3 regions of the Methylobacterium sp. FW306-05-D genome follow, and region 3 is predicted to be linked to each of the others. Evidence: predicted binding sites of a transcription regulator. Region 3 holds the regulator's gene; each other region holds the start of a gene.
The links. Region 3 encodes PhoB, which activates phosphate uptake and scavenging genes when phosphate is short. Its sites were predicted from a motif close to TGTCATNNANCTGTCAT; they were not measured.
Positions count from the first base shown of each region.

Region 1: the regulator PhoB is predicted to act here: its motif matches at 4,499-4,515, upstream of AC3WLN_RS05255 (Orn/Lys/Arg family decarboxylase).
Region 2: the regulator PhoB is predicted to act here: its motif matches at 8,155-8,171, upstream of AC3WLN_RS20610 (PhoX family protein).

Region 1 covers NZ_JBYSXL010000008.1:47,090-57,131, reverse strand. The annotation lists gene AC3WLN_RS05275 (ABC transporter ATP-binding protein) at 1-221, opposite strand, end outside; gene AC3WLN_RS05270 (helix-hairpin-helix domain-containing protein) at 437-1,129, shown strand; gene AC3WLN_RS05265 (hypothetical protein) at 1,218-1,433, shown strand; gene AC3WLN_RS05260 (GNAT family N-acetyltransferase) at 1,483-2,091, opposite strand; gene AC3WLN_RS05255 (Orn/Lys/Arg family decarboxylase) at 2,091-4,451, opposite strand; gene AC3WLN_RS05250 (CorA family divalent cation transporter) at 4,577-4,909, opposite strand; gene AC3WLN_RS05245 (NupC/NupG family nucleoside CNT transporter) at 5,214-6,464, shown strand; gene minE (cell division topological specificity factor MinE) at 6,498-6,797, opposite strand; gene minD (septum site-determining protein MinD) at 6,794-7,609, opposite strand; gene minC (septum site-determining protein MinC) at 7,623-8,336, opposite strand; gene AC3WLN_RS05225 (TRAP transporter large permease) at 8,572-9,924, opposite strand; gene AC3WLN_RS05220 (TRAP transporter small permease) at 9,921-10,042, opposite strand, start outside.
Region 2 covers NZ_JBYSXL010000084.1:5,023-15,064, forward strand. The annotation lists gene AC3WLN_RS20575 (hypothetical protein) at 1-330, opposite strand, end outside; gene AC3WLN_RS20580 (hypothetical protein) at 383-574, opposite strand; gene AC3WLN_RS20585 (zinc-dependent alcohol dehydrogenase) at 730-1,902, opposite strand; gene AC3WLN_RS20590 (hypothetical protein) at 2,217-2,519, shown strand; gene AC3WLN_RS20595 (response regulator) at 2,734-3,117, shown strand; gene AC3WLN_RS20600 (AI-2E family transporter) at 3,216-5,123, shown strand; gene topA (type I DNA topoisomerase) at 5,284-8,097, shown strand; gene AC3WLN_RS20610 (PhoX family protein) at 8,233-10,042, shown strand, end outside.
Region 3 covers NZ_JBYSXL010000089.1:6,484-15,090, forward strand. The annotation lists gene pstC (phosphate ABC transporter permease subunit PstC) at 1-175, shown strand, start outside; gene pstA (phosphate ABC transporter permease PstA) at 227-1,120, shown strand; gene pstB (phosphate ABC transporter ATP-binding protein PstB) at 1,173-1,991, shown strand; gene phoU (phosphate signaling complex protein PhoU) at 2,093-2,818, shown strand; gene phoB (phosphate regulon transcriptional regulator PhoB) at 2,848-3,552, shown strand; gene AC3WLN_RS21025 (matrixin family metalloprotease) at 3,605-4,678, opposite strand; gene AC3WLN_RS21030 (SDR family NAD(P)-dependent oxidoreductase) at 4,766-5,578, opposite strand; gene AC3WLN_RS21035 (MFS transporter) at 5,701-7,068, opposite strand; gene AC3WLN_RS21040 (alpha/beta fold hydrolase) at 7,269-8,318, shown strand; partial or broken gene AC3WLN_RS21045 (NAD(P)-dependent oxidoreductase) at 8,349-8,607, shown strand, end outside.

The sequences.
Region 1 (10,042 bases), on a different contig from region 3:
CCGGGATGCGGCCGGGCATGCTCGGCCACGATCGCGTCGAGGATGAGCTTGGCGAGGTAGAGCATCACCACCGGCAGGCTCGCCCGCGCCAGGCGCAGGCCGAGGCTTGCAACGAGCAATCGGGGGCTGGCGGCGTAGACGAGGCGGGCGAGGGCCGGCAGGTGACGCAGGGCGCCCAGGCGCTCGGACAGGGCGTTCAGGGGAGAGGAGCGGTCGGGCATTGGCCGGGACCATGACCGGGACCGGGACGCCCGTCGATGCCGCAGACGCCGCACCCGCACCCGCGCCCGCGGCGGTCGCATCGTGGTCGCGCAGATGTCACCGCGCGAGCGGCCGAGGCCTTCAAGCTCTTGAGGACAGGCGGCTCGCCGGCGAGACTTCACTTTATCGCCCATGTTAGGCCTTCATCTTCTCAACAGGCGCGAGGCCGCCCTCAATGCTCAGCGGTTCGGCAGTCCTGCGGGTCGGCATTCTCATCGTGGTGGCGGCCATCCTGGCCGGCCTCGTCCAGGTCCTGCGGCCGCAGGACGGCGGACAGGCGGATGCCCCCATCGTCCGGACGACCCCTGACACCGGCCAGGCCGGCACCCAGGCGGCGCTGCCGCCCGCCGCCACGCGGCCGGTCTCCCCGGTGACCCCGGCGCCGGCACCGCAGGCGCCCCCCGCTCCGGCGCCGCAGGCCGCCATCCCGTCGGCCGGCACGCCCTCAGCCAACACGCCTCCAGCCGCGATGCCCCCGGTCGCGCCGGCGCCTTCCACTCCGGCACCTTCCACTCCGGCACCTGCCCCGAACGGGCCGTCGTCGAACCTGACGCCGAACCTGCCCACGCCGAGACAGGCGCCCTCCGCCCCCGACCGGAGCTTCGCGGATGCGGCCCGTCCGGCGACCCCGTCGGCCGGCGAGGAGGCGATCGACAACGCCGCCGAGACGGCCGGGCCGCGCGGCGTCGCGGTGATCGACCTCAACACCGGAAGCGTCGCCGAACTGAACGGCCTGCGGGGCGGCGGCATGATCGGGCGCGCCATCGTGCAGAAGCGGCCCTACGCCTCCGTCGGCGAGCTCCTGTCGAAGCGCGTCCTGAGCCGGGCGGTCTACGAGCGGATCAAGGATCAGGTGACGGTGCGCTGAAGCCGTTTCGGGTAGCGCGCCGCGCCCCGGCTGCCTAAGATGCGGCTTCAGGAAGCCGGAAAGTCGCTTCGATCACCAGGGACGAGCCATGTTTGCGCAAGCCGGGGGCGTTACCTTTCGCGAGGATCTCGGCGTCGAGGAGACCACCGAGACCGACAACATCGTCCGGTGGGACGGCGAAAAGCTCTACGTGGAGCACGACATCTACCACAACGGCCAGCTGGTCCACCGCAAGTATCGCAAGAACGTCAGCGAGGCGGTGGCCCGGGCGCTGCAGGCGCTGATCAACCGCACGCAGCAATAGGGGCCTCGGTCCGGCGCGCCCCGCGCGGCCGGACCGACCCAGGATCTCCCTACTTCCCGATCCAGTCGTGCCCTGCCACCACCGCCTCGACGGGGCGGGTCCAGGTGCCGGGCTGGTCCGTGGACCCGGTTCCGAGGGCGCACTGGACCATGACGCTGTCGCTCCAGCGCCCGTACTTGTAGCCCACTGCCGGCAGCAGCCCGACGCGGACGAAGCCGCAGGCCTCGTGCAGGCGCAAGGACGCCTCGTTCTGCGCGTCGATGTAGCCGATCATCTGGCGGTAGCCTCCCGCCGCGCAGGCCTCGATCAGCGCCGGCAGCAGGCGCCGGCCGATGCCGGCATGCAGGTGCTCGTGGTGGACGTAGATCGAGTGCTTCAGGGTGTAGCGGTAGGCCGGGCGCTTGCGGAAGGGCACCGCGTAGGCGTAGCCCGCCACGATCCCGTCGCGGTCGGCCACGAGGTGCGGCAGGCGCTTCTTGCGCATGGCCTTGCGCCGCTTCTTGAGATCGTCGGGGTGGAGCGGATCCTCCTCGAAATCCCCGACATCGCCGACGCCGCGCCGGATGTGGTGGGCATAGATGTCCACCATGTCCGGCACGTCGGCATCCGACGAGGGCCGGATGACGAGATCGGGATCGCTCTCGGATGAGCCCACCATCAGCGGCTCTCGCGCATGACGCGGGGCTCCCGCATGACATACGTGTAGAACCGGATCGTCCCGTCCGGATCGACATCGCGGAACACGCCCTGGATCTCGGCCTCGAAGCCCGGGAATAGGTTCGCGGAGCGCTCGAACATCTTGAAGTAGTCCAGCATGGGTTTGGCCCGCTCGTCCAATCGCTCGCCCGGAAGCACCGTGCCGATGCCCGGCGGGTAGACCAGAAGCAAGGTCGTCGCCACGCGGCCCTCGGCCTCCGCGATCGGCACGTAATCGACGTTGTTGCGGGTGAGCTGCTGCACCGCCTCCTTGGGCGTCATCACCATCTCGGGCAGGTGTCCCGGCTCGAACTGCTTGCGCTGGAGCGTGCTGGTGCCGGCCTCGCGGTGGAAGGCGTGGAAATCGGCACAGAGGTCGCGCAGGCGCACGCCCTTGTAGCGGTTGGGCCGGCGCCGCACGAATTCGGGCATGGCCTCCTCGAGCGGCACGTTCTCGTCGTGCAGGCGCTTGAAGGCAACGAGGCCGGAGATCAGCGTGCCAGCCTTGGACGACTCGACGCCCGGCGTCAGCAGGAAGAGGAGCGAGTTGAGGTCGTTCTTCTCCGGCACGATGCGGTTTTCGCGAAGGTACTGCGCCACGATGGGCGCCGGCACGCCGTGCTCGGCATACGCGCCGGTGTGCCGGTTGAAGCCCGGCGTTAGCACCGTGAGCTTGTTGGGGTCGGTCATGGCGTAGTCGGGCGCCACGTGCGTGAAGCCGTGCCAGTCGGCCCCCGGCGTTAGCTCCCAGTATTTCGGATTGCTGGCGAGTTCGTCGGTGGAGAGGCTCTCCCACGGCACCTTGCCGTCGGGTCCCTTGACCGTGTCCGGCACGAAGGGGTCGAAGAACCAGCGCCGCAGGGGATCGCCCTCCTTCTCCTCGAACTCGCGGCGGATGGCGCGGACCTTCTTGCGCCACTCGATGCCGAGGCGGATCGTGTCGTCCCACAGGACGACGCCGGAGCGGCCCTTCATCATCTGCGCGCCGACGTCGAGGGAGGCGAACAGGGGGTAGAACGGCGAGGTCGAGGCGTGGACGAGGAAGGTCTCGTTGAAGCGCCGGTGCTCGATGCGCCGGGTCTGTCCCCGGATGTGGCTGTCCTTGGTGTGGATCTGCGAGGCCTGGGAGAAGCTCGCCAGTTGCTTGTGGGTCGACTGGGTGGCGATGATGCCCGGCGAGGTCTCGTCGAGCCCCTTGAGCCCCATGGCGAAGCGGCCGGCGAAGAGCGGGTGGAACTTCATGAAGCCCGCCCAGGCCTCGTCGAAGAGGATGTAGTCGCAGAGATGCCCGATCTTATCGAGGATCATCTGGGCGTTGTAGATCGTGCCGTCGTAGGTGCACTGCTCGACCACCGCGACGCGGAACGGGCGCTCGCGCCGCCAGGCCTCCGTGTCGGTGATCAGCGGGTTGTCGCGAATCTTCTGGCGGATGACGGTCTCGTCGAGGGCCTCGTGGTACATCGGCCCGATCAGCCCGTAGGCGTTGCGGTCGGTCTCCAGGAAGACGGGGATCGCGCCGCCGAGGAACAGCGCGCCGTGATGCGCGGCCTTGTGGTTGTTGCGGTCGAACAGCACGAGGTCGCCCTCCGCCACCAGGGCCGAGAGCACGATCTTGTTGGAGGCCGAGGTGCCGTTGAGGACGAAGTAGGTCTTCTCCGCCCCGAAGATGACGGCCGCCTCCTTCTGCGCCTTGAGCGCCGGGCCCTCGTGGACGAGGAGGTCGCCGAGATCGAGCACCGAGTTGTCGAGATCGTCGCGGAACACCGCCTCGCCCAGGTGCTCGACGAAGATCCGCCCGATCGGCGAGCGGTTGTAGAAGATGCCGCCGTTGTGGCCCGGGCAGGTCCAGAGCTGGTTGCCCTGCTCGGCATAGTCGACCAGCGCGCCGAAGAACGGCGTCTTCAGGGTCTCGGCGTACTGCTTCACGCGGCTCACCAGGCCGCGGGCGATGTAGTCCGGGGTCTCCTCGGCGAGGAAGATGTAGCCGTCGATGAAGTCCAGCACCTCGACGGGAATGTCCTCGAGGCGCTTGCGGCGGACCATGATGACGATGGGCATTTCCAGCCCGCGCTTGCGCATCAGGTTGATCAGCGCCGCCGCCTTGCCGTCGAGGCCGCGCTTGCCCCAGTCCACCACCATGCAGCCGATGGCCGAATCGGTCTGGACCGCGATGGCCGCGTCCTCGACGCGCCGGGCCCGCACCACCTCGAAGCCGAGCTTCTCCACGGAGCCGATGATCTGCTGGACGCGCACGCCCTCGAGATCGTCCGGGTCGAAGTTCGGCGCGCACATCAGGACGGTGAAGCGGCGAAAGAAGTCCATGCGGAAAAGGCTCCCAGGGGCGTTTGGCGCACCGTTCGCGACGGGACGTGACGCTTCGATGACGATCTTGCGGCAGTCGCGGTGTTTTCAGGCTCCGCGCGGCCCGACGGAGAGCCGGCTTACGATCAGGCGCGCCGTTTGACGAGCCCAAGGCGGCGGATCACGCCGTAGACCGCCAGCGCCGCGGCGCCGCAGATCGCCAGGGCGAGGAGCGAGCCGTTCTCGAATTCGCCGAGGAACAGCCCCTTGGTGTTCATGCCGAACACGCCGGTCACCAGGGTCGGGGGCAGGAACAGGGCGGTGAGGATCGACAGGGTGAAGAGCTGGCGATTGGTCTCGGCCGCCGTGCGCCCGGCGATCTCGTCCTGCAGCAGGCGCGAGCGCTCGGACAGGACCAGCCCCGCTCCAGCAGGCGCCCGCGCCCCGCGGCGTCGAACACCATCGCGAAGAGCAGGCACGGGAGGGCGGTGGTGTCGGTGAGAAGGCGCTGCATGCGGGCGGCCCTGTTGCCGGCAAACCGCCGACGGTCGCGGTGCTGGATCGCAAGTCTGGGCGACAGTGTCGTGACGGTTGCGGTTAACAGGCAGGGCAGCCCGACGGAGAGACGGCCACCCCTCTCGTCGTCCCGACGAAGCGTGGCAGGGGGATGTGCGCCTGCGCGGATGAACCGCTTCGGATGTGTCGCGGTGGATGCCTCCCCTTCGCAGGCGACAAGCGTCCCGGCATCGGGCTTGCTCCACCCCGTCGAAACGGTGGGGCGGCATGGTCGAGAAACTCATTCACGCGGGCGCGAGCCTCGCCCTGCTGCTGGCCGTCGCCGTGCTGTTCTCCACCAACAGGCGGGCGATATCGCCCCGGGTGGTGCTCTCGGCCCTGGCGCTGCAGGTGGCGCTGGGGGCCCTGGTGCTGTTCATTCCGGCGGGCCGGGTGGGCCTCGCCGCGGCGGCGTCCTTCGTCCAGACCGTGCTGAACTACGGCGACCGGGGCACCGCGTTCTTGTTCGGCGGCCTCGTCGAACCGCGGATGTTCGAACTGTTCGGGGGCAGCGGCTTCATCCTCGCCCTGCGCATCCTGCCGCAGATCCTCTACGTCTCGGCGCTGATCGCGGTGCTCTATCATTTCGGCGTGATGCAGGCGGCCGCGCGCGGCATCGGCGCGGTGCTGCAGCGAGTGATCGGCACCTCGCGGATCGAGACCTTCTCGGCGGTGATCACCATCGCCATCGGCCAGAGCGAGATCGCCATCGCGCTGCGTCCGTTCCTGGGGGCGCTGACCTCGGCCGAACTCTTCGCCGTGATGTCGAGCGGGGCCGCCTCCACGGCGGGCACGATTCTGGCCGGCTACGCGGCGCTCGGCGTGCCGATGGAGTATCTGCTGGCCGCCAGCGCCATGGCGGTGCCGGGCGGGCTCCTCTTCGCCAAGATCCTGGTGCCGACGACGGAGCCGAGCCGGGTCACCTCCACGCGGGTCACCTTCGGCGAGACGCGGGCGGTCAACGTGATCGAGGCGGCGGCCGACGGCACCCAGAAGGGGCTGGCCGTGGCGGTCTCGGTGGGGGCGATGCTGATCGCGTTCACGGGGCTGATCGCCCTGCTGAACGGCTTCATGGGCTGGGCCGGAGGCCTCGCGGGCTATCCTACCTTAAGCCTCGAGGGCATCCTCGGGACGGTGTTCGCGCCCCTGGCCTGGCTGATGGGCGTGCCCTGGGAGCAGGCCGGCCTCGTCGGCGGGGCGCTCGGTCAGAAGATCGCCTTCAACGAGTTCCTGGCCTACGCGCAGCTCTCGCCGGTCCTGAAGGGCGGCAGCCTCGATCCGCGCACGACCGCGATCCTGTGCTTCGCGCTCTGCGGCTTCGCCAACCTGACCTCGGTGGCGATCCAGCTCGCGAGTCTCGCCAGCCTCGCGCCGGAGCGCAGGGCGGAGATCGCCCGGTTCGGCCTGCGCGCGATCCTGGCCGGCACCCTGTCCAACCTGACGAGCGCGACGCTCGCCGGGTTGTTCATCGGAGCCTGACGGCTGTGCCGGCCGGGACGGGGACGCGGAGGCTCATGCGGCGGCGAGCTTCGCCGCCTTGACCTTCGCGGGGCCGGCCTTGGTGGCGGCCGTGAGCGGCAGTTCGATGTCGATGTCGAGGGTCGACATGTCCTGGCCGCGGTCGAGGCGGATCTGGACCTTGTCGCTGTTGACCTCGACGTGCTTGGCGATGACCGCGAGGATCTCCTCGCGCAGCACCATCACGAGATCGGAGCCGCCGACCCCCGCCCGTTCATGGGCGAGGATGAGCTGCAGGCGGTCGCGGGCGACCGGCGCCGAACCGCGCCGGTTGAACATGTTGAGGAGGCTCATGCTGCCCTCCGGGTGAAGAGTTTGTCGAGGAAGGACTTCTTGTCGGTGGGGACCGACATCGGGACCGCGTCGCCGTTGAGGCGGCGCACGGCGTCGGTGTAGGCGCGGGCCGGGGCACAGAGCGGGTTGTTCAGGGTCACCGGGCAACCGACATTGGAGGCGCGCAGGACCTCCATGCTCTCCGGGATGATCGCGAGCAGTGGGATCGAGAGGATCTCGAGCACGTCCTCGATCTTCAGCATGTCGCCGCGATCGGCCCGGGCAGGGTCGTAGCGGGTGAGGATGAGGTGCTTCTCCATCGTCTCGCCGCGCTCGGCCTTGAGCGTCTTGGAGTCGAGGAGCCCGATGATGCGGTCGGAGTCGCGCACCGAGGAGACCTCGGGGTTGGTCACCACCACGGCGACGTCGGCGTGGCGCATGGCCAGCGTGGCGCCGCGCTCGATGCCGGCCGGCGAGTCACAGATCACCCAGTCGAACTTCTCGCGCAGCTCGTCCATGACGCGGGCGACGCCCTCGTCGGTGAGCGCATCCTTGTCGCGGGTCTGCGAGGCGGGCAGCAGGTGGAGCTTCTCCAGCCGCTTGTCGCGGATGAGGGCCTGGTTGAGCTTGGCGTCGCCGTTGACCACGTTGATGAGATCGTAGACGACCCGCCGCTCGGCGCCCATCACGAGGTCGAGGTTGCGCAGGCCGACGTCGAAGTCGACCACCGCCACGCTCTTGCCGGCCTGCGCGAGCGCCGCGCCGAGGGCCGCCGTCGTCGTCGTCTTGCCGACGCCGCCCTTGCCTGATGTCACGACCAGAATTTTGGCCATATGAGCTGTCTCCTCAATCCAAGGATGCGAATTTGATGGCGCCGCCATCGAGCCAGATTTGCACGGCCTTGCCGCGCAGGTGGTTGCCCATCTCCTCGGCCGTGCGGACGAGGCGGTCGATGCCGAGAAGCTCGGGCTCGAACTTGCGGCAGCAGATGCGGGCGCGGGGATTGCGGGCGGCGCCGGCGATGGCCCGGCCGCGCAGCGCGCCGTAGACGTGGATGGAGCCGCCGGCGAGGATCTCCGCGCCGGAGGAGACCGACCCCATGACGGTGACGTCGCCGGTGGGGTGGACGATGGATTGCCCGGACCGGACCGAGCCCTCGATGGTGAGGGAGGTCGTGGCCGGCTCGGGCGGTGCCGGCGGCACCTCGGGCTCCGGCTCCGGCTGGGCCGGGATCTCGATCGTGTCCGAGGGGCGTCCCCGAACGAGGAGCGGCGGGCGCCCCGGTCCGAGGAGCGACACGTCCGTGCCCTCGATGCCGAGGATGCGGATCCGCCGGCTGCCGAGTTCGGCGAGCAGGCTGTCGAGGTCCGGCGCGGCGGGCGCCAGCCCCGCCACGTCGAGGATCAGGGCGCGCCCGTCGAACAGGGTCGGCGAGCGCTTGAGCGCCTCGTCCAGATCGGCGAACCAATCGGGAAGCGGTGTCTCCGGGGCCAGCACCAAGGACTTGAAGGCGCGGCCGCGAAGCTGAACGGGTCTGCGGGGAGGGCTTGTGTCAGTCACGGGCTCTCGCGATTCCTTACCAGACCATTGATGCCCGGTATGGTTACCGCTTCGTTAACAACCCGTGTTCAAAGGATTAAAGGCGCGCATTTTCCTCTGATCCGGTGATCCAGGGATGCGATGGCCCCGAAAACGAATTCGGCCCCGGAGGGGACGTGCGCGGCCTCGGGCCTGTCGCACGCCCCGTCCGGGGCCGTGTCCGTTCTCGAAAGGGTCGCCTGCGCGACGCCCGCCGTCACCGCGTGGTGGGCAGGAGCCAGTTCGGCAACCACATGGCGATGCCGGGCACGAGGCAGAGGATCAGGATCGCCACCGCCATCAGGATCACGAAGGGCAGCGTGCCCCAGATGATGTCCTTGAGCGGGATGTCGGGGGCGATGTTCTTGATGACGAAGATGTTGAGGCCCACCGGCGGGTGGATCAGGCCCATCTCCATGGTGATGGTCATCACGACGCCGAACCAGACGAGGTCGAACCCGGCGGCCTTGAGCGGCGGCAGGATGATCGGCGCCGTCATCAGGATGATCGAGACCGGCGGCAGGAAGAAGCCGAGCAGGATCACGAGGCCGAGGATCGTCACCAGCAGCACCCAGGGCGAGAGCTGCATCGCCACGATCGCGGCCGCCGCCGATTGCGAGATGTGCAGGTAGCTCATCACGTAGGCGTAGAGGAGCGACATGCCGATGATCAGCATCAGCATGGTCGATTCCCGCAGGGTCGCGGTGAGGATCGGGCTGACGTCGCGGGGGCGCCAGACACCGTAGATCACCGCGATCAGGCCGAGCGCCAGCAGGCCGCCGAGGCCCGCCGTCTCCGACGGGGTGGCGTAGCCGCCGTAGAGCGCCACCATCACGCCGGTGAGCAGGATCACGAAGGGCAGCACCCGCGGCAGCGTCGAGAAGCGCTGGCGCATGCTGTAGGTGTCCTCCGTGAGGATCGCCGAAGCGGTCCCGTTCCGCTCGTAGGCGACCTTCGCGGCGGCGTACTCGGCGCGGAAGCGGTAGACCGACCAGGCGGCGAACAGGCCGACGAGGAGCAGGCCCGGCCCGATGCCGGCGAGGAACAGGCGCCCCAGGGACTGCTCGGCCGCCACCGCGTAGAGGATCATGGTGATCGAGGGCGGCAGCAGGATGCCGAGCGTCCCGCCCGCCGCGATGATGCCGGCGGCGAAGCCCGGCGAGTAACCGCGCTTGCGCATCTCCGGGATGCCGGCCGAGCCGATGGCCGAGCAGGTGGCGGGCGAGGACCCCGCCATGGCGGCGAAGAGCGCGCAGGCGAACACGTTGGCGATGCCGAGGCCGCCGGGGATGCGATGCATCCAGGCGTGCATGGCCGAATAGAGGTCCTGGCCGGCCTTGGACCGCCCGATCGCCGCGCCCTTCAGGATGAAGAGCGGGATCGACAGCAGGGTGATCGAGGCCATTTCCTCGTAGACGTTCTGCGCCACCGTATCGAGGGAGGCGCCCGGCATGAAGAAGTACATGAAGGCGAGCGCCACGAAGCCCAGGGCGAAGGCGATGGGAATGCCGGCGAGCATCGCGCTCAGCGTGGCGCCCGCATAGAGGAAGCCGATGGCCGCGACGCTCATGGATGCCTCCGGGTGACCTTCGTGTCCGGTACGGTGTTGGCGAGGGGATCGCCGAGGGGCCGGGTGCCGTCCGGCGTCAGGCCAGGGCGCCCCTGGGTGTCGCGGTTGAGATCGGCGC
Region 2 (10,042 bases), on a different contig from region 3:
CGCACCCGCCGGAGGCTCCCCTGCACCCGCCGTCTCCCGCGCGAACCACTCGGCGTAGGGCGTGGTGCGGGCCATGTGTCGGTTGAGGTCGGGCGCGCCGTCGTCCCACCAGACCGGGCCGCGCTCGCCGAGGCCCTGCTTGGCCGCATCGACGGCGCGGCGGGCCGCGGCGACGGCCTCCGGGTCCTGCGCCGCCTTGCCGGCCTTCACGGCCCGGCGGGCATCCATCAGGGCGGCGACGAGGGTCTCGCGTGCGGCCGGTTCGAGATCGGGCCGGGTCCGGCGCCAGAGACGGCCGCGCACCACGAGGTAGCGTCCGTCCGGGGTCATCAGGGGCGCGCCAGCCTTCCTCCGGGGCGCGGCTTTACCCCGTGTCGCGGCTTTACCCCGTGGCGCGGCCGCGGCGATGGGCCTGCTCCTCGATCAGGGCCTCGACGGCCGCGATGGTGTTCTCGAGGTCGGCGACCCGGCGCAGCACGCTGTCGGGCGGCAGCATCTCGATCTTCGCGGCTTCGGTGATGAGGGTCCTCTGAGCGTCCTTGAGACGGTTGAGGAGGGATTCCAAGTCTGACATAGCTCGGCTTTAGCGGATGCCGGGGCCATTCCGCAATGCACATCGGTGCGAGATGAGTGAGATATCCTTGGTTGTTGTCCTGCCGCGCATCGAAAACCGACGCACGACAGGGTTTCAGACTTCGGAGATCCTTTTTCCGTCTTGGCGGTCTCGGCTCAGTTCGGGTGGAAGACCACCTTCACGCAGCCGTCCTGCTTGTCGCGGAAGGTCTTGTAGAGGTCCGGACCGTCGGCGAGGTCGGCCGAGCGGTGCGTGATCAGCGAGGTCATGTCGAACTTGCCCGCCTGGATCAGCTTCGTCAGCGTCTCGAGATAGCGCTTCACGTGGGTCTGGCCGCTCTTCAGGGTCAGGCCCTTCTGCACGATCGAGCCCATGTTGACCGGCACCGGCCCGCCATAGACGCCCGGCACCGAGACGATGCCGCAGGGGCGCACGGCCTTGATCGCCTCGGCGAGCACGTAGGGGCGCTCGGTGGAGGTCAGCTTCTCCTGAAGGGTGCTGAGCACGCCGGCGATGCCGTGGCCGGCCGTGGCCTCCATGCCGACGCAGTCGATGACGGCGTCGGCGCCCTCCCCCTTGCTGATCTCCTTGATGCGCTCGAAGACGTCCTCCTTCATGAAGTCGATGACGTCGGTGGCGCCGTACTTGCGGGCGAGCGCCAGCCGCTCGGGCACGGTCTCGATCGCGATGATCCGCTCGGCGCCCATGATCTTGGCCGACTGGATCGCGAACAGGCCGACCGGTCCGGCGCCCCAGACCGCGATGATCTCGCCGCCCTTGATCTCGCAATGCTCGGCGCCCTGCCAGCCGGTGGGCAGGATGTCGGTGAGGAACAGGACCGACTCGTCGTCCATGCCGTCGGGCACCTTCATGGGGGCGACGTCGGCCATGGGCACGCGCACATACTCGGCCTGGCCCCCGGCATAGCCGCCGGTGAGGTGCGAATACCCGAACAGGCCCGCCGTGGTGTAGCCGAACTGCGCGGCCGCCATCGCGGCGTTGCGGTTCGAGCGCTGGCAGACCGAAAAGTTGCCGAGCCGGCACTGGCGGCACTCGCCGCAATTGATGTTGAAGGGCACGACGATGCGGTCGCCCTTGCGGAACTTGGTGAAGCCGGTCCCGACCTCGACCACCTCGCCCATGAACTCGTGCCCGAGGACGTCGCCCGCTTCCATGGTGGGCATCTGCCCGTCCATCAGGTGGAGGTCGGAGCCGCAGATCGCGCAGGACGTCACCTTGATGATGACGTCGCGGGCATCCTCGATCCGCGGATCGGGGACGGTGTCACAGCGGATGTCGCCCTTGCCGTGCCAGCACAGTGCCTTCATGGCGGATCTCCAGTCGCCCGGGGGCCGGAAGTCCGGCGCGCGGTCAGAATCGGGTGGGGGGGAGGCGGTGGCCGCGGACGGGCCCTCCGGACGAGAAGGTGCCCCGGCGGCGCCTTGTTCCTTAGGGGGTCTGTCCCGGTTTCCCCGGCGGCGCCTTGTTCCCTGGCGGGGCCTGTCTCGGTTTCCCTGGCGGGGCCTGTCTCGGTTTCCCTGGCGGGGCCTGGCCGGCGGAACGAGGGACGCGTCCGCCCCGTTGGCCCCGCGATCCGCGCCGGGCTCCGGGCCCGGCCGGGTGGCTTGCCCGGGAAGGCCGCATGCTGCTCCTCGTCCTGTTCCTCCTGTTCCTGGCGACCCTGGTGCTGATGGTCGTCCGGCGGCGCCATGTCGGCCGGCTGACGTCGTTCGCGACCCTGCTGGCGGCGGTGATGCTGATGATCTGGATGCAGGACAACGGCCTCCTGCCGGGCACCCGGGGGCGCTTCAGCGACGACCGCCCCCACACGAGTCTCGATCCGCCCCGGCCCGCAGCGCCCGTGCCGGCGGCGCCCATTCCCGCACAGCCCATTCCTACGCAGTCCATGCCTGCACAGTCCACGCCCGCATCGCGCGCGCCCTGACGGGCCCGACCGTCACAGCCAGGCCCCCGTGTCGCTGGATCGCGCCGGGAGGCATGGACCGTTCCGGCCGATCGTGCGTTCACCGCACGGCCCGAGCACGCGTCTTGCTCGGGGGTCCGGGTTCGTTCCATGAGCTCGGGTCCCGCATGGGCCGTCCGGAATGCGATCTGCCGGGCGGAATCGGGGCCGACGACGATCGAGGGGTAGAGGGGCCATGGCGAAAATCCTGCTGGTGGAAGATCACGAGGAGATCTGGGACTTCCTGTCCCGCCGGCTGAAGCGGCGCGGCTACGATGTGATCCTGGCGCATGACGGCGAGGCCGGCGTGCAGCAGGCGCGCACCGGCCAGCCCGATGTCATCCTCCTCGACATGAACCTGCCGATCCTGGACGGCTGGTCGGCGGCCCGCGTGCTGAAATCCGGCAGCGACACCAAGGGCATCCCGATCATCGCCCTGACCGCGCACGCCATGTCGGGCGACCGCGACAAGGCGATCCAGGCCGGCTGCAACGACTACCACCCCAAGCCGGTGGATTTCTCCAAGCTGCTCACCCAGATCAACGCCGCGGTCGGACCCCAGGCGCCCGCCATCGCCTGAGGCGCCCGCCTCCGTTCGAGGCGTCTCTCCGGACCGCCGCGCGCGCGTCCGGCGCGCCGGCCGCCGCGTCGCTCACCCCAACGAGACCCATCCCCGACATGAGCGACGATCCCATCACCGCCCGCCTCCTGCGGCAGGCGATGCCGGTCTTCACGACCCTGGCCTCGTGCCTCCTCGTGATCACCATCGCGGCGGCCCTGTATCTCGGGCGCGACATCTTCGTGCCGGTGACGCTCGCGATCCTGCTGAGCTTCGTCCTCGTGCCGGGGGTGCGCCTCCTGCGCCGCATCCGGGTGCCGCGCGCGCTCGCCGTCCTCGCCGTGGTGCTCACGGCCTTCGGGGCGCTCCTCGGGGTGTCGGTCCTCATCGCCAACGAGGCGGCCCAGCTCGCCTCGGACCTGCCGCGCTACCAGGTGACGATGCGCGAGAAGATCGCCTCCCTGAAGGAGGCGACCGCCGGCAGCGGCACCCTCTCCCGCATGGTCGACATGGTGCAGGACCTCGGCGCCGAATTGCAGCCGGACCCGAACGCCACGACCCCCGAGGGCAGCGCGGGCAGCCTCGCCCATCCGCTCCACGTGCAGATCGCCACCGCCAAGGCGGGGCTGCTCGGGACGCTGGGCGCCGTGGCCGGTCCGATCCTGCATCCCCTGGCCACCACGGGCCTGATCCTGATCTTCACGATCTTCATCCTGCTGCAGCGGGAGGACCTGCGGAACCGTGCGATCCGCCTGGCGGGCTCGGGGGATCTGCGCCGCACCACCGCGGCCATCGACGACGCGGTGGCCCGCCTGAGCCGGTTCTTCCTCGCCCAGCTCGTCCTCAACATCGCCTTCGGCGTGGTGATCGGCTTCGGCCTCTGGGTCATCGGCGTGCCGAACCCGATCCTGTTCGGGGTGCTCGCCGCGATCATGCGCTTCGTGCCCTATATCGGCGCGGCGATCAGCGCCCTCCTCCCCCTCATCGTGGCCGCCGCCGTCGATCCGGGCTGGAGCATGGTCATCGCCACCGCGATCCTGTTCGTGGTGGTGGAGCCCATCGCCGGCCACGTGGTCGAGCCGCTGCTCTACGGCCATTCCACCGGGCTCTCGCCCATCGCGGTGATCCTGGCCGCCACCCTCTGGGCCTTCCTGTGGGGGCCGATCGGCCTCGTGCTGGCGACCCCCATCACCGTCTGCCTCGTGGTGCTGGGGCGCCACATCGAGCGGCTCTGGTACCTCGACGTGATCCTGGGCGACCGCCCGGCCCTGTCGCCCCCGGAGATCTTCTACCAGCGCATGCTGGCGGGGGACCCCGAGGAGGCGATCGACCAGGGCCGGATGTTCCTCAAGGCCCGCGCCCTCGTCACCTACTACGACGAGGTCGTGCTCGCCGGCCTGCTGATGGCGCAGGAGGACCTCTCGCGCGGCACCCTCGACCGGACCCGCCAGGACGAGGTCGGCGCCGCCCTGCGCGCCGTGGTCGCCCGCCTCGGCAGCGTGCCGGGGGGCCGCGGGCTCCGGTCGGGCTCCGGCTCGGCCGGCAATTCCGAGACCTCGGCGGCCATCGCGGCGATCGGCCCCGACCGGCAGGTCGCCGCGGTGGTCCTGCGCCCCGACGACCTCCCGGCCCGCTGGCGGGCGCCGCGTCCGGTGCTGTGCGTGTCGAGCCGCGGGCCCTTCGACGAGGCCGCGACCCTGATGCTCGGCCAGATCCTCGACCGGCACGGCCTCGGGGCGCAGGTGATGTCGATGGCGCAGCTGCGCCGGGGCGAGACGCCGGACGACCTCTCGGGCATCGCCCTGGTCTGCTTCTCCTACCTGGAGCCCGTCAGCCTGTCGCAGATCCGCCTGAACGTGCGCCAGGCGCGCCGGGCCATTCCGGGCGTCCGGGTCATCGTCGGCTTCTGGCGCGAGCGCGATCCGGCCTCCCTCGACCGGCTGCGCCGCACCCTCTCCGCCGACGTGCTGGTGACCACCCTGAACGGGGCGCTCGACGCGGCCCTGACCTTCGCCAAACGGGGGTGAGGCCGGGCCGGGCCGGGCGGTGGCATTTGACATCCCCCTGGCCTTGACCCACTTCTCCCCCGCGCCGACCCCCTCTCCGGACGGGTGGCGACGCCCCCCGCACAATCTGCGCATGGTCGTCGCTGCGGGTCAGGCCCTGACGAGAGGCTCGTATCAGCACATGAAAGTCGTCGTCGTCGAGTCGCCGGCCAAGGCCAAGACGATCAATAAGTATCTCGGCCGCGACTATGAGGTCCTCGCCTCGTTCGGCCATATCCGCGACCTTCCGGCCAAGGACGGCTCCGTCGATCCGGAGGCGGACTTCCACATGCTGTGGGAGCTCGACGACCGGGGCTCGAAGCGCGTCTCCGACATCGTCAAGGCGCTGAAGGGGGCCGACGGCCTGATTCTCGCCACCGACCCGGATCGCGAGGGCGAGGCGATCTCCTGGCACGTGGTCGAGGCGCTCACCGCCCGCCGCGCCCTCAAGGGCATACCGGTGGAGCGCGTGACCTTCAACGCGATCACCAAGGCGGCGGTGGAGACCGCCATGCGCCAGCCCCGGCAGATCGACCAGGCCCTGGTCGACGCCTACCTGGCCCGCCGGGCGCTCGACTATCTCGTCGGCTTCAACCTCTCGCCGGTGCTGTGGCGCAAGCTGCCGGGCGCCCGCTCGGCCGGGCGCGTGCAGTCGGTGGCTTTGCGCCTCGTCTGCGAGCGCGAGCGCGAGATCGAGGTCTTCAAGCCGCGGGAATACTGGTCGCTGGTGGCGACCCTGGTGACCGAGACCGGCGCCAGCTTCGAGGCCCGCCTCACCGGCGCCGACGGCAAGCGCATCCAGCGCCTCGACGTCGGTTCCGGCGACGAGGCGGCGGCGTTCAAGCGCGACCTCGAACTCGCCACCTTCTCGGTCGCCAGCGTCGAGGCGAAACCCGCCAAGCGCCACCCCGCCCCGCCCTTCACCACCTCGACCCTGCAGCAGGAGGCCTCCCGCAAGCTCGGGATGGCGCCGGCCCAGACCATGCGCGCCGCCCAGAAGCTCTACGAGGGCGTCGAGATCGACGGCGAGACGGTGGGCCTGATCACCTACATGCGGACCGACGGCGTCGACATGGCGCCGGAGGCCATCGCCGATGCCCGCCGGGTCATCGGCCAGGAATACGGCGAGCGCTACCTGCCGGGGAGTCCCCGCAAGTACAGTGTCAAGGCCAAGAACGCCCAGGAGGCGCACGAGGCCGTGCGCCCCACCGACATGGGCCGGCTGCCCAAGACCGTGGCCCGCACCGTCGATGCCGAGCAGGCCAAGCTCTACGAACTGATCTGGACCCGCACGGTGGCGAGCCAGATGGAATCGGCCGAGCTGGAGCGCACCACGGTGGACGTCGTGGCCGGGGTCGGCCCGCGCAAGCTGGACTTGCGCGCCACCGGCCAGGTGGTGAAGTTCGACGGCTTCCTCACCCTCTACCAGGAGGGCAAGGACGACGAGGAGGACGAGGACGGCCGGCGCCTGCCGCCGATGAAGGCGGGCGACGCGCTCAAGCGCGAGCGCATCGCCTCGACCCAGCACTTCACCGAGCCGCCGCCGCGCTATTCCGAGGCCAGCCTCGTCAAGCGCATGGAGGAGCTCGGCATCGGCCGGCCCTCCACCTACGCCGCCGTGCTGCAGACCCTGCGCGACCGCGAATACGTGCGGATCGACAAGAAGCGGCTGGTCGCCGAGGACAAGGGCCGCCTCGTCACCGGCTTCCTCGAGAGCTTCTTCAAGCGCTACGTCGAGTACGACTTCACGGCCGACCTCGAGACGCAGCTCGACCGGGTCTCGAACGCCGAGATCGACTGGCGCGAGGTGCTGCGGGACTTCTGGCGCGACTTCTCCGCCGCGATCGCCGGCACCAAGGAGCTGCGCGTCGCCGAGGTGCTCGACGCCCTCAACGACCTGCTCGGCGCCCACATCTTCCCCGAGAAGGCCGACGGCTCGAACCCGCGCACCTGCCCGACCTGCGGCTCCGGCCAGCTCTCCCTGAAGCTCGGCAAGTTCGGCGCCTTCGTGGGCTGCTCGAACTATCCGGAGTGCAAGTACACCCGCCAGCTCGCCGCCTCGGGCGTCGAGGGCGACGGCGAGGGCTCGTCCGAGAACGGGGGCCAGCCCGGCACCCGGGTGCTCGGCAACGACCCCGTCTCCGGCCTGCCCGTGACGGTGCGCGACGGGCGCTTCGGCCCCTTCGTCCAGCTCGGCGAAGCCTCGACCGAGAAGGAGGCCCCGAAGCCCAAGCGCTCGTCGATCCCGAAGGGCACCAGCCCGTCCTCGGTCGACCTGGAGATGGCCCTGAAGCTGCTCGCCCTGCCGCGCGAGGTGGCCCGCCACCCCGAGACCGGCGAGCCGATCCTGGCCAATCTCGGCCGCTTCGGCCCCTACGTCCAGCACGGCAAGATGTACGCGAATCTCGGGCGCGACGACGACGTGCTGGAGATCGGCGCCAACCGGGCCATCGACCTCATCGTGGCCAAGGAGCAGGGCGGGGGCCGGCGCGGGCCGGCTTCCGATCCGGGCCGGCCGCTGGGCGAGCACCCCGAGACGGGCAAGCCCATCGTGGTGAAATCGGGCAAGTACGGCCCCTACGTCACCGACGGCACCACCAACGCCACGCTGCCCAAGACCATGGCGGCCGAGGCGGTCGACCTGCCCCAGGCCCTGGAGCTGATCGCCGCCCGGGAGGCCGCCGGCGGGGGCAAGAAGAAGGCGCCGGCCCGCAAGGCGGCGGGCGCCAAGGCCCCGGCGAAGAAGGCCCCGGCGAAGAAGGCGGTGACCAAGAAAGCGCCGGTGACGCAGGCTTCCGCGGAGGCGGGGGACGCGGATGCGGCGTCGCCTTCCAAGACGGCGGCTCCGAAGAAGACCGCCCCGAAGACGGCGGCTTCGAAGAAGACGGCGGCTGCCAAGAAGGCGGCGGCGCCCGCCGCCGACACGCCCGCCGCGGCGGCACGCCGGAAGGCCTAGGACCGGCGGCCGGAGCGCGCGCCGCCGGAGGCGGGCCTCGGCCGGGGTGTCGGCCGCTGTCACACCGGTGCCATGCGGGCCGGCTAGCGGGAGAGGTCGCCACCCGCCGTCCCCTCGCCTTCACGGACCCGCCGCATGACCGAACCGACGCGAACCCGCTCGCAGGCCGCGGAGGCCGCCGAGGATCGCGGGTCGAACGACAGCGCGAATCCGACCTTCGGCGACGTGGTGGCGGCCCGCTTCGACCGGCGCGACCTCCTGCGCGGGCTCCTCGGCGTCGGCGCCATCGCGGCGGTGGTGACGCCCCGCGCCCTGGCCGCCGGAGCGGCGCAGGCGGCCCAAGGTCCGGGCACCCGCTTCCCGTTCGAAGAAATCGAGGCCGGGTCGGACGCGCACCATCACGTCGCCGCCGGGCACGACGCCGAGATCCTGATCCGCTGGGGCGACCCGGTGCTGCCCGGCGCGCCGGCCTTCGACCCCCGCAACCAGACGGCGGCCGCGCAGGCCCAGCAATTCGGCTACAACAACGACTTCGTGGGCTACTTCCCCATGCCGGGGGCGGCCGACCCGGCGGCGCACGGCCTGCTCGTGGTCAACCACGAATACACCAACGAGGAACTCATGTTCCCCGGCCTCGGCCGCCAGGATACCAAGGCGGCCGACTTCAAGGGGATGACGCGGGAGCTCGTGGACATCGAGATGGCGGCCCATGGCGGCTCGGTCATCGAGATCCGCCGGCAGGACGGCAAGTGGACGGTGGTGCCGGATTCCAGATACGCCCGCCGCATCACCGCCGCGACGCCGATGGCGCTGACCGGCCCGGCCGCCGGCAGCGACCGGGTGAAGACCGCCGCCGACCCCACGGGCCGGGCGGCGCGGGGCATGATCAACAACTGCGCCGGCGGCACGACCCCCTGGGGGACGTGGCTGACCTGCGAGGAGAACATCAACTACTACTTCTCCGGCGCCTTGGCCGAGGGCGCGCCGGAGGCCGCCAACCACAAGCGCTTCAACCTGCCGGCCGGCGCCTATGCCTGGGGCCGATTCCACGAGCGCTTCGACGTCGGACACGAGCCCAACGAGCCCAACCGCTTCGGCTGGGTGGTGGAGATCGACCCGTTCGACCCGACGAGCGTTCCGAAGAAGCGCACGGCCCTGGGGCGCTTCAAGCACGAGGGCGCGGCGGGCATCGTCGCCAAGGACGGCCGTTACGTGATCTACCAGGGCGACGACGAGCGCTTCGACTACGTCTACAAGTTCGTCACCGCGGGCCGGGCCGACAGCGGCGACCGCGACCTCCTCGATTCCGGCACCCTGCATGTCGCCCGCTTCGACGCCGACGGGCGCGGCACCTGGATGCCGCTCGTCTTCGGGCAGGGGCCGCTGACGCCGGAGAACGGCTTCGCCTCGCAAGGCGACGTGGTGATCGGCGCCCGCCTCGCCGCCGACCGGCTCGGGGCCACCAAGATGGACCGGCCCGAGGACGTCGAGGCCAACCCGAAGACCGGCAAGGTCTACGTGATGCTGACCAACAACGGGAAGCGCAAGGCGGATCAGGTCGATGCCGCCAACCCGCGCGCCGACAACCGATTCGGCCACATCGTCGAGCTCACCCCCGACGACGGCGACCATGCCGCCACGGGATTCGCCTGGGAGATCCTGGTCCGCTGCGGCGATCCGAGCGTCGCGGCGGTGGGGGCCACCTTCTCGTCGGCCACCACGAAGGACGGCTGGTTCGGCATGCCGGACAACTGCGCCGTCGACGGGCTGGGCCGGCTCTGGGTCGCCACCGACGGCAACGCCCCCTCGCGGACAGGGCGCAACGACGGTATCTGGGCCATGGAGACCGAAGGGCCGGGGCGCGGCACGGGCAAGCACTTCTTCCGCGTGCCCCACGGGGCCGAGATGTGCGGCCCCTATTTCACCCCCGACGACACCACCTTCT
Region 3 (8,607 bases):
GGGCTCGGTCTTCGACCCGGGCTCCACCATCGCCTCGCGCATCGCCAACGAGTTCAACGAGGCCGACGGGCTGCAGCTCAATTCCCTGATGGCGCTGGGCTGCATCCTCTTCGTCATCACCTTCGTCGTCCTGATCATCGCCCGCATCCTCACCCGCCGCGCCAAGGTCGCGTGAGGCCGATCGCCTGAAGCCTCCCCCCGTTCTCCGAGACGTCAGGAACCCGCCATGGACGCCGCCAACCCCCTCGCCACCACCGCCCCGCCGGCCCGGATCAGCCGGATCCGCTCCGGCCGCCGGATCGCCGACAAGACCCTGATCCTGGCCAGCACCCTCGCCACCCTGGTCGGCATCGTCGTCCTCGGCTCGATCCTGTTCATGCTGGTGGTCGAGGGCATCAAGGGCTTCTCGCCCACCCTCTTCACCGAGCCGACGCCGGGCCCCGGCTCCGAGGGCGGCGGCATCGCCAACGCGATCCTCGGCAGCCTGGTGATGACCTTCCTGGGCATCCTGGTGGCAACCCCGGTCGGCGTGATGGCCGGCACCTTCCTGGCCGAGTACGGCCGCAACTCGAAGCTCGCCGACGTCATCCGCTTCCTCAACGACATCCTGCTCTCGGCGCCCTCGATCCTCATCGGCCTGTTCGTCTACACGCTGATGGTGCGCCCGATGGGCTCCTATTCCGGCTGGGCCGGCGCGGTGGCGCTCGCCATCATCGCCACCCCGGTCATCGTGCGCACCACCGAGGACATGCTGCGCCTCGTGCCCGCGACCCTGCGCGAGGCCGGCGCGGCGCTGGGCGCCCCGCCCTCCATCGTGATCAAGAGCATCACCTGGCGCGGCGCCAGCGCCGGCATCGTCACCGGCATCATCCTGGCGCTCGCCCGCATCGCCGGCGAGACCGCGCCGCTGCTCTTCACCGCGCTGAACAACAACAGCTGGTTCGGCGGCAACCTGATGGGCGGCATCCCGAACCTGCCCGTGATGATCTACCAGTTCGCCCTCTCGCCCTACCCGAACTGGCAGCAGCTGGCCTGGGCCGGCGCCCTGCTGATCACCGTCACGATCCTCGCCCTGTCGATCGTGGCCCGCTTCGTCATCAAGTCCGAGCGCGCGCGCTGACCTCCGGCGCGCCGCACCTCCCCCGCCTTCCGACCCACAGGATCTTGAACCGATGAACGCCGCCCCCGGGATCACGTCCGCGCAGCTCACCGGACGCCACAAGGCCGACGAGACCTCTCCGGTCCGCATCGCCGTGAAGGACCTGAACTTCTACTATGGCAGCTTCCATGGCCTGAAGTCGGTGAACCTCAACTTCCACGACCGCCAGGTCACGGCGCTGATCGGCCCGTCGGGCTGCGGGAAGTCGACCCTGCTGCGCACCTTCAACCGGATCTACAGCCTGTATCCGGAGCAGCGCGCGGAGGGCGAGATCCTCCTCGACGGCCAGAACGTCCTGGATTCCAAGGTCGACCTCAACGAGCTGCGCTCGCGCATCGGCATGGTGTTCCAGAAGCCGACCCCGTTCCCGATGTCGATCTACGACAACGTCGCCTTCGGCCTGCGCCTCTACGAGAAGCTGCCCAAGGCCGACCTCGACGCGCGCGTCGAGGAATCGCTCCGCAAGGCCGCCCTCTGGGACGAGGTGAAGGACAAGCTCAAGCAGTCCGGCATGGGCCTCTCGGGCGGCCAGCAGCAGCGCCTCTGCATCGCCCGCACCGTGGCCCAGCGTCCCGAGGTGATCCTGTTCGACGAGCCGACCTCGGCCCTCGACCCGATCTCCACCGGCCGCATCGAGGAGCTGATCGAGCAGCTGCGCTCGGAATTCACGATCGTCATCGTCACGCACAACATGCAGCAGGCGGCGCGCATCTCGCAGTTCACCGCGTTCATGTATCTCGGCGAACTGGTGGAGTTCGGGCCGACGACGCGCATCTTCATGAATCCCGAGAAGCGCCAGACGCAGGACTACATCACCGGCCGCTTCGGCTGATCCTCGGCAGGTCGGAACCGACCCGTGCGGGCCGGTTCCGGCCCGCGCCAGACACCATCAGGGCGGGCACCGGACCGGAGGCCCGATCGAGGAGCACACCCATGCCCGACCACATCGTCACCTCCTACGACACCGACCTCGAGGATCTGCGCCGCTCGATCTCCGAGATGGGCGGCATCGCCGAGAAGATGATGACCGAGGCCGGACAGGCCCTGGTGCGCCGCGACTCGGCCCTGGCCCAGGCGGTGATCGCCGCCGATGCCCGGCTCGACACCCTCCAGCGCGAGATCGAGGAGCGGGCGATCCTGCTCATCGCCCGGCGCCAGCCCCTGGCCATCGACCTGCGCGAGACGGTGACGGCGATCCGCGTCTCGAACGACATCGAGCGCATCGGCGATCTGGCCAAGAACGTCGCCAAGCGCGTGGTGGCGATCGCCGACCAGATCCAGCCGCAGAAGATCGTCATCGGCGTCCAGCACATGAGCGACCTGGTTCAGGAGCAGCTCAAGGACGTGCTCGACGCCTATACCGGCCGCGACATCAAGGCGGCCCTCGACGTCTGGGAGCGCGACGACGCCATCGACGCGCTCTACAACTCGCTCTTCCGCGAACTCCTGACCTACATGATGGAGGACCCGCGCAACATCTCGTTCTGCACGCACCTGCTGTTCGTGGCCAAGAACATCGAGCGCATCGGCGACCACACCACCAACATCGCCGAGACGATCCACTACCTCGTCACCGGCGAGAACCTCCTAGCCGAGCGCGAGCGCCCGAAGAACGACGCGTCCAACTACGCCACCGTGGACATGCCCGGCACGGTCTGACCCCGTGCCGCTCTGATCGAAAGCGCACGATGAGTACGCGTATCCTGATCGTCGAGGACGAGGAGGCCCTGACCCTCCTCCTCCGCTACAACCTCGAGGCCGAGGGCTTCGTCGTCGACTCGGCCTCCCGCGGCGACGAGGCGGACCTGCGCCTGCAGGAGCAGGTTCCCGACCTCGTCCTGCTCGACTGGATGCTGCCGGCCCTGTCGGGCATCGAGCTCTGCCGCCGCATCCGCGCCCGGCGCGAGACCGAGCGGCTGCCGGTGATCATGCTCACCGCCCGGGGCGAGGAGGGCGACCGCATCCGCGGCCTCGGCACGGGGGCGGACGACTACATCGTCAAGCCGTTCTCGGTGCCCGAGCTCCTCGCCCGGGTCCGGGCCCTGCTGCGCCGGGCCAAGCCCGCCCACGTGGCCAACCTGCTGGTGGCCGGCGACATCGAGCTCGACCGGGTCAGCCACCGCATCCGCCGGGAAGGCCGCGAGATCCACCTGGGACCCACCGAGTTCAAGCTCCTCGAGTTCCTGATGCAGAGCCCCGGCCGGGTGTTCTCCCGCGAGCAGCTCCTCGACGGGGTCTGGGGCCACGACGTCTACATCGACGAGCGGACCGTCGACGTCCATGTCGGGCGCCTGCGCAAGGCCCTCAACCGCCCGCGCCAGAGCGACCCGATCCGCACCGTGCGCGGCTCGGGCTACTCCTTCGACGAGATGTTCGAGGCCGAGGCCGAGTAGGCGCCCCCGCGGCGCGCCGGGTCGGCCCCCAGGCGGACAGCCGAGCCCGCCCTCAGGCGAAAATCATCGTGTCGGTGGGGAGGTGCACGGTGAAGCCCTTGCCCTCGTCGATCCAGCCCGGGCCGGCGGCGCCGTGGTTGATGCCGTTGGCCTCCTCGGCACTGCCGGCGAAGTGATGCTGGCCGGTCTGGGTGTTGTAGAAGCGCTCCAGAGTCAGGCCGCCGGGGGCGCCCGCATCCGCGTAGGCCTCGAAGGCGACGCCCTCGTACTTGTAGCTCGGCGCGGTCTTGAGGACCTGGTCGCGCTCGGACACGCTCGTGGTGAAGAAGTGGGCGTTCGAGCCGGTGTCGAAGAACCGGAACACGTCGACGGTGCCCGCGCCCTTGGCCGGGGCCGCCCACGGCGTGCCCTCGTAGGTGAACCAGGGCAGCGTCTGCTGGATCTGCGCCTTCTCGACCGTGCTCGTCGTGTAGAAGTGATCGCCCGTATGGGTGTCGTAGAACCGGTACACCGCCGTGACGGCGCCCTCGGCCGGGGCGCTGGCGACGGGAGGGCTCGTGACGGTGGGGCTCGCGACGGGCGTCAGGGACGCCGCCGGGACCGCCGCGGTCACTGCGGCGGGTGCGCCGTAGAGGGCCTGGATGCCCGCGATGTCGCCGGCCCCGAGGGCGGTGACGGAGGGGTTCAGGACCGCGTTCATCACCTCGGGCTTGGCGTTGTAATGGTCGAGGCCGAGGGCGTGGCCGATCTCGTGCAGGGTCACCACCGCGAGGTCGACGTTCTGGGTGCTGACCACCCGGGCGCCGGCGGCGTGCCAGCCCTCGCCGCTGTCGAAGGTCACGGCCGCCGACTGCATGCGCTGGCCGCTGTAGGAGTAGTTCGCGTAGCCGAGCGTGTTGCCGAGGCCGTCGATGCCCGCGAGGGTGAAGTCGATCTGCGCCGCCGCCGTGGAGGCGACCTGCTGGAAGGTGATGTTGGCGTAGGACGCCCAGGTCGCGAAGGCGCTCTGGAGGATGCCGACGAAGGAGGGCGGGATCGTGCCGTCGAAGGCCCAGGTGACGGTGCCGCCGCCCGTGCCCGCCGCGCCCGCGCCCCAGCGCGGTCCCTCCAGCGCATAATCCCCCATTCGCCGTCCCTCCCGTCCGCGCGGGCCAGGGTCGGCGGGAGGCGTTACGATTGTCTTAAGCGGCGCTCCCGTCCCCGGGGCGCATCCTCACAGGATGCTGCGCACCACGCCGCCATCCACCCGCAGGGCCGCCCCGCTGGTGGCGCTGGCGGCGGGGCTGCAGATGTAGGCGACCATGCTGGCCACCTCCTCGACGGTGGCGAGGCGGCCGATCAGCGAGGTCGGGCGGTGCTCGGCGACGAAGGCCCGGCCGGCCGCGTCGAGGTCGACCGCGCCGCCCGCGCCCCCGTCCTGCCCCTGGGCCATGCTCTTCATGAACTCGGCGACGCCCTCGGACAGAGTCGGGCCGGGCAGCACGCTGTTCACGGTGACGCCGCTGCCCGCCACGGTCTCGGCGAGGCCCCGGGCCACCGCGAGCTGGGCCGTCTTCGTCATCCCGTAATGGACCATTTCCACCGGGATGTTCACGCCGGATTCGCTGGAGATGAAGACCACCCGGCCCCAGCCGCGCTCGACCATGCCGGGGGTGTAGGCCCGGGACAGGCGCACGCCGCTCATCACGTTGGTGTCGAAGAACCGGTGCCAGTCCTCGTCCGGGATCTCGAAGAAGGGTTTGGGCTCGAAGATGCCGGTGTTGTTCACCAGGATGTCGACGTCCGGCAGCCCGGCGACCACCCGGGCCGCCCCGTCCGGATTGGCGACGTCGCCGGGCGCCCCGATGAAGCCGGCGTGATTGGTCTCGCGCTTCAGGCGCTCGACGGCGTCGCGGACGCGGTCCTGGGTGCGCCCGTTGATGGCCACGTTCGCTCCGAGTTCGCCCAGGGCCTTGGCGATGGCGTAGCCGATTCCGCTGGTGGAGCCGCTGACGAGGGCGCGCTTGCCGGACAGGTCGAGATGCATGGGATCGTCCTTCGTGAGGGCCCGGCCCCCGTGCGGCCTGTGCCCGCCCGCGGGCCGGGCCACGGGTGGCCTTCGTCCGGTTCAACGCGCGGGACGGGCGCTGGTGCGATCGGCGCGGCCGCTCAGCCCCGCGGGCTGCGCCGCAGGACGCTGGCCACCGCGCCGAGGCCCGCGAGGCCGACGGCGCACCACAGGGTGGCGGCCACCGGCCCGGCCGGCGCGCCGCCCTGGTGCAGGCCGAAGATCACCGCCACCAGGGCGGCGCCGAAGGACTGGCCGGTGAGGCGGGCGGTGGACTGCATGCCGCTCGCCCCGCCGCTGCGCTCGCGCGGGGCGCTGGTGATGATGACCTTGTTGTTGGGCGACTGGAACAGCCCGAAGCCGAGGCCGCACAGGGTCAGGCGCCAGGCGATGTCGCGGTGGGACGCGCCCGGCGGCAGCAGGGCGACCGCGGTCAGGCCGCAGGCCATCAGGCCGAGGCCGGCGCCGCCGAGGAGGCCCGGCGCGTAGCGGTCGGCGAGGCGCCCGGAGATCGGGGCCATCAGGGCGATCGCGATGGGCCAGGGCGTCATCAGGAAGCCGGTCTGCGTCTCGGACAGGCGCAGCACGTCCTGGAAATAGAAGGGCAGGGCGACGTAGGCCATCATCTGCGCGCCGAAGGAGGCGATCGAGCTCACCATCGACAGGGCGAAGGCGGGAATCCGCAGGAGGTCGACCGGCAGGAGCGGCCGCGCCATCCGGGTCTGGGTCCGGACGAAGACTGCCCCCACCGCCACCGCCGCACCGATCTCGGCCAGCGCCACGCCCCGGGTCGCCGGGTCGCCGAGCCCGTCGACGCCGATGATGAGGAGCCCGAAGGTCAGGGCGTTGAGGACGGCGCTGCGGATGTCGAAGCGCCCGCCGCTGCGGGGCGTCACCGGCAGGGTGCGGGCGCCCACCGTCAGGGCGATCAGGCCCACCGGCAGGTTGACGAGGAACAGCCAGGGCCAGGTCGCCACGGAGAGGATGGCGGCCGCCACCGTCGGCCCCGCGGCGGAGGCCATCGCCACCACCAGGGCGACGTTGCCGACGCCGCGCCCGATCAGCCGGTGGGGATAGATGAAGCGCACCAGGGCGATGTTCACGCTCATGATCCCGGCCGCGCCCAGCCCCTGTGCGATCCGCGCCGCCACCAGCCAGTCGAGGGAGGGGGCGAAGGCGCAGGCCACGGAGGCCGCCGTGAACAGGACGAGCCCGGTGAGGTAGACCCGGCGGTAGCCCAGGATGTCGCCGAGCGAGGCCAGCGGCAGGAGCGAGGCCGTCACCGCGATCTGGAAGCTGTTGGTCACGAAGATCGCCGCGGAGGGCTCGACCGCGAGGTCCTTGGCCATCACCGGCAGGGCGACGTTGACGATGGCCCCGTCGAGCACCGCCATGGTCATGGCGAGGCCGATCGCGAGCAGCGCCAGCATGCGCTCGCGCACCGGCAACCCGTCCGTCCCGCCATCCATCCCGCCCTCCGTCGGGGGCTTCGCTTCGGCGCTTGGGGCATCCTTCGTCATGGACGGACCCCTGGGACGCGACGCCGGGTTTCGCAAGAGGCGGCGCGACCCGAGGTGTCCTTTGTCACCTCGGCTGAGCGGTGCGCGGGCCGAATCTGCCCTATGTCACGGCGGACGCGCCGCGCTGCGCGCCGCTGCCGGGAACCCCGATGGACGCGCCTCTCAAGATCTCCGCCCTCGTGCTGGCGGCCCAGATGTCCGTGATGCCTGTGTCCCTGGCGCCCGCCATTGCCCAGCCGGCCGCCCAGACCACCGCCGCCGCGGAGGCGACGCCCCTCGGCATCGGGCTGGAGGGCTTCGCCTATCCCTACCCGGTCTTCTTCCTGGAGCGGATGCGCGACGGCGAGCGCCAGCGCCTCGCCTACATGGACGTGCCGGCGGAGGGGCAGGCCAACGGGCGCACCGTCCTCTTGCTGCACGGGCGCAATTTCCCGTCGAGCTACTGGCAGCCGGTGATCGAGGCGCTCAGCCGTGCGGGCTACCGCGCGGTGGCGGTCGACCAGCTCGGCTTCGGCAAGTCGGCCAAGCCCGTGGGGGCCTACACCTTCGACGCCATGGCGGCCGACACCGTGGCGCTGCTCGATTCCCTGGGCCTGGCGCGGGTCGACGTGGTGGCGCATTCCATGGGCGGGATGCTGGCGGTGCGCCTCGCGCGCAATGCCCCGACGCGGGTCAACAGCCTCGTCCTCGAGGCGCCGATCGGCCTGGAGGATTACCGGTTCACGGTGCCGCCGGTCTCCGACGCCACCCTGTTGCGCCTGGAGGGCGACGCCACGGCGGAATCCTACCGCCGCCAGCTGATGACCAACTACGCCCTGTCGCTGCCGGCCTCGGCCATCGAGCCCTTCGTGTCGCTGCGCGAGCGCGTGAAGGGGTCGGGCGAGTATCCGCGCTGGCTGCAGTCCTTCGTCAATTCCTACCAGGCGATCTGGGGCCAGCCGGTGGTGCACGAGATCCCGCTGATCGCCATCCCCACGCTCTTCGTCATGGGCGAGAACGACCACAACGCCCCCGGCAAACCCTTCGCGCCGGAATCCCTGCGGGCCGGGATGGGGCGCAACGCCGAGCATGCGCGGACGCTGGCCGGCCAGATGCCGAGCGGGCGCGCCGTGGTGCTGCCGGGCATCGGCCACCTCGTCCACATGGAAGCGACGGACCGGTTCAACGCCCTGACGCTCGAATTCCTCGACGGTCACTGAGCGCCGGGCCACCGCAACGGGAGATACGTCATGAGTCAGAGCCTCGATGTCGGCGTGATCGGCCTCGGCCGGATGGGCCGCGGCATGGCCGCCAGCCTGGTCCGGGCCGGGCACCGGGTCCGGGTCTGGAACCGCTCGCCGGGCGCGGCGGAGGGGCTCGCGGGGGTGACGCCGGTGGCGAGCGCCGCCGAGGCCTTCGCGGGGGACGCGGCCGTGACCATGCTGGCGGATGACGCGGCCCTGCGGGCGGTGATCGTCGAGGGCGGCCTCCTCGACGGCGGCACCCGCC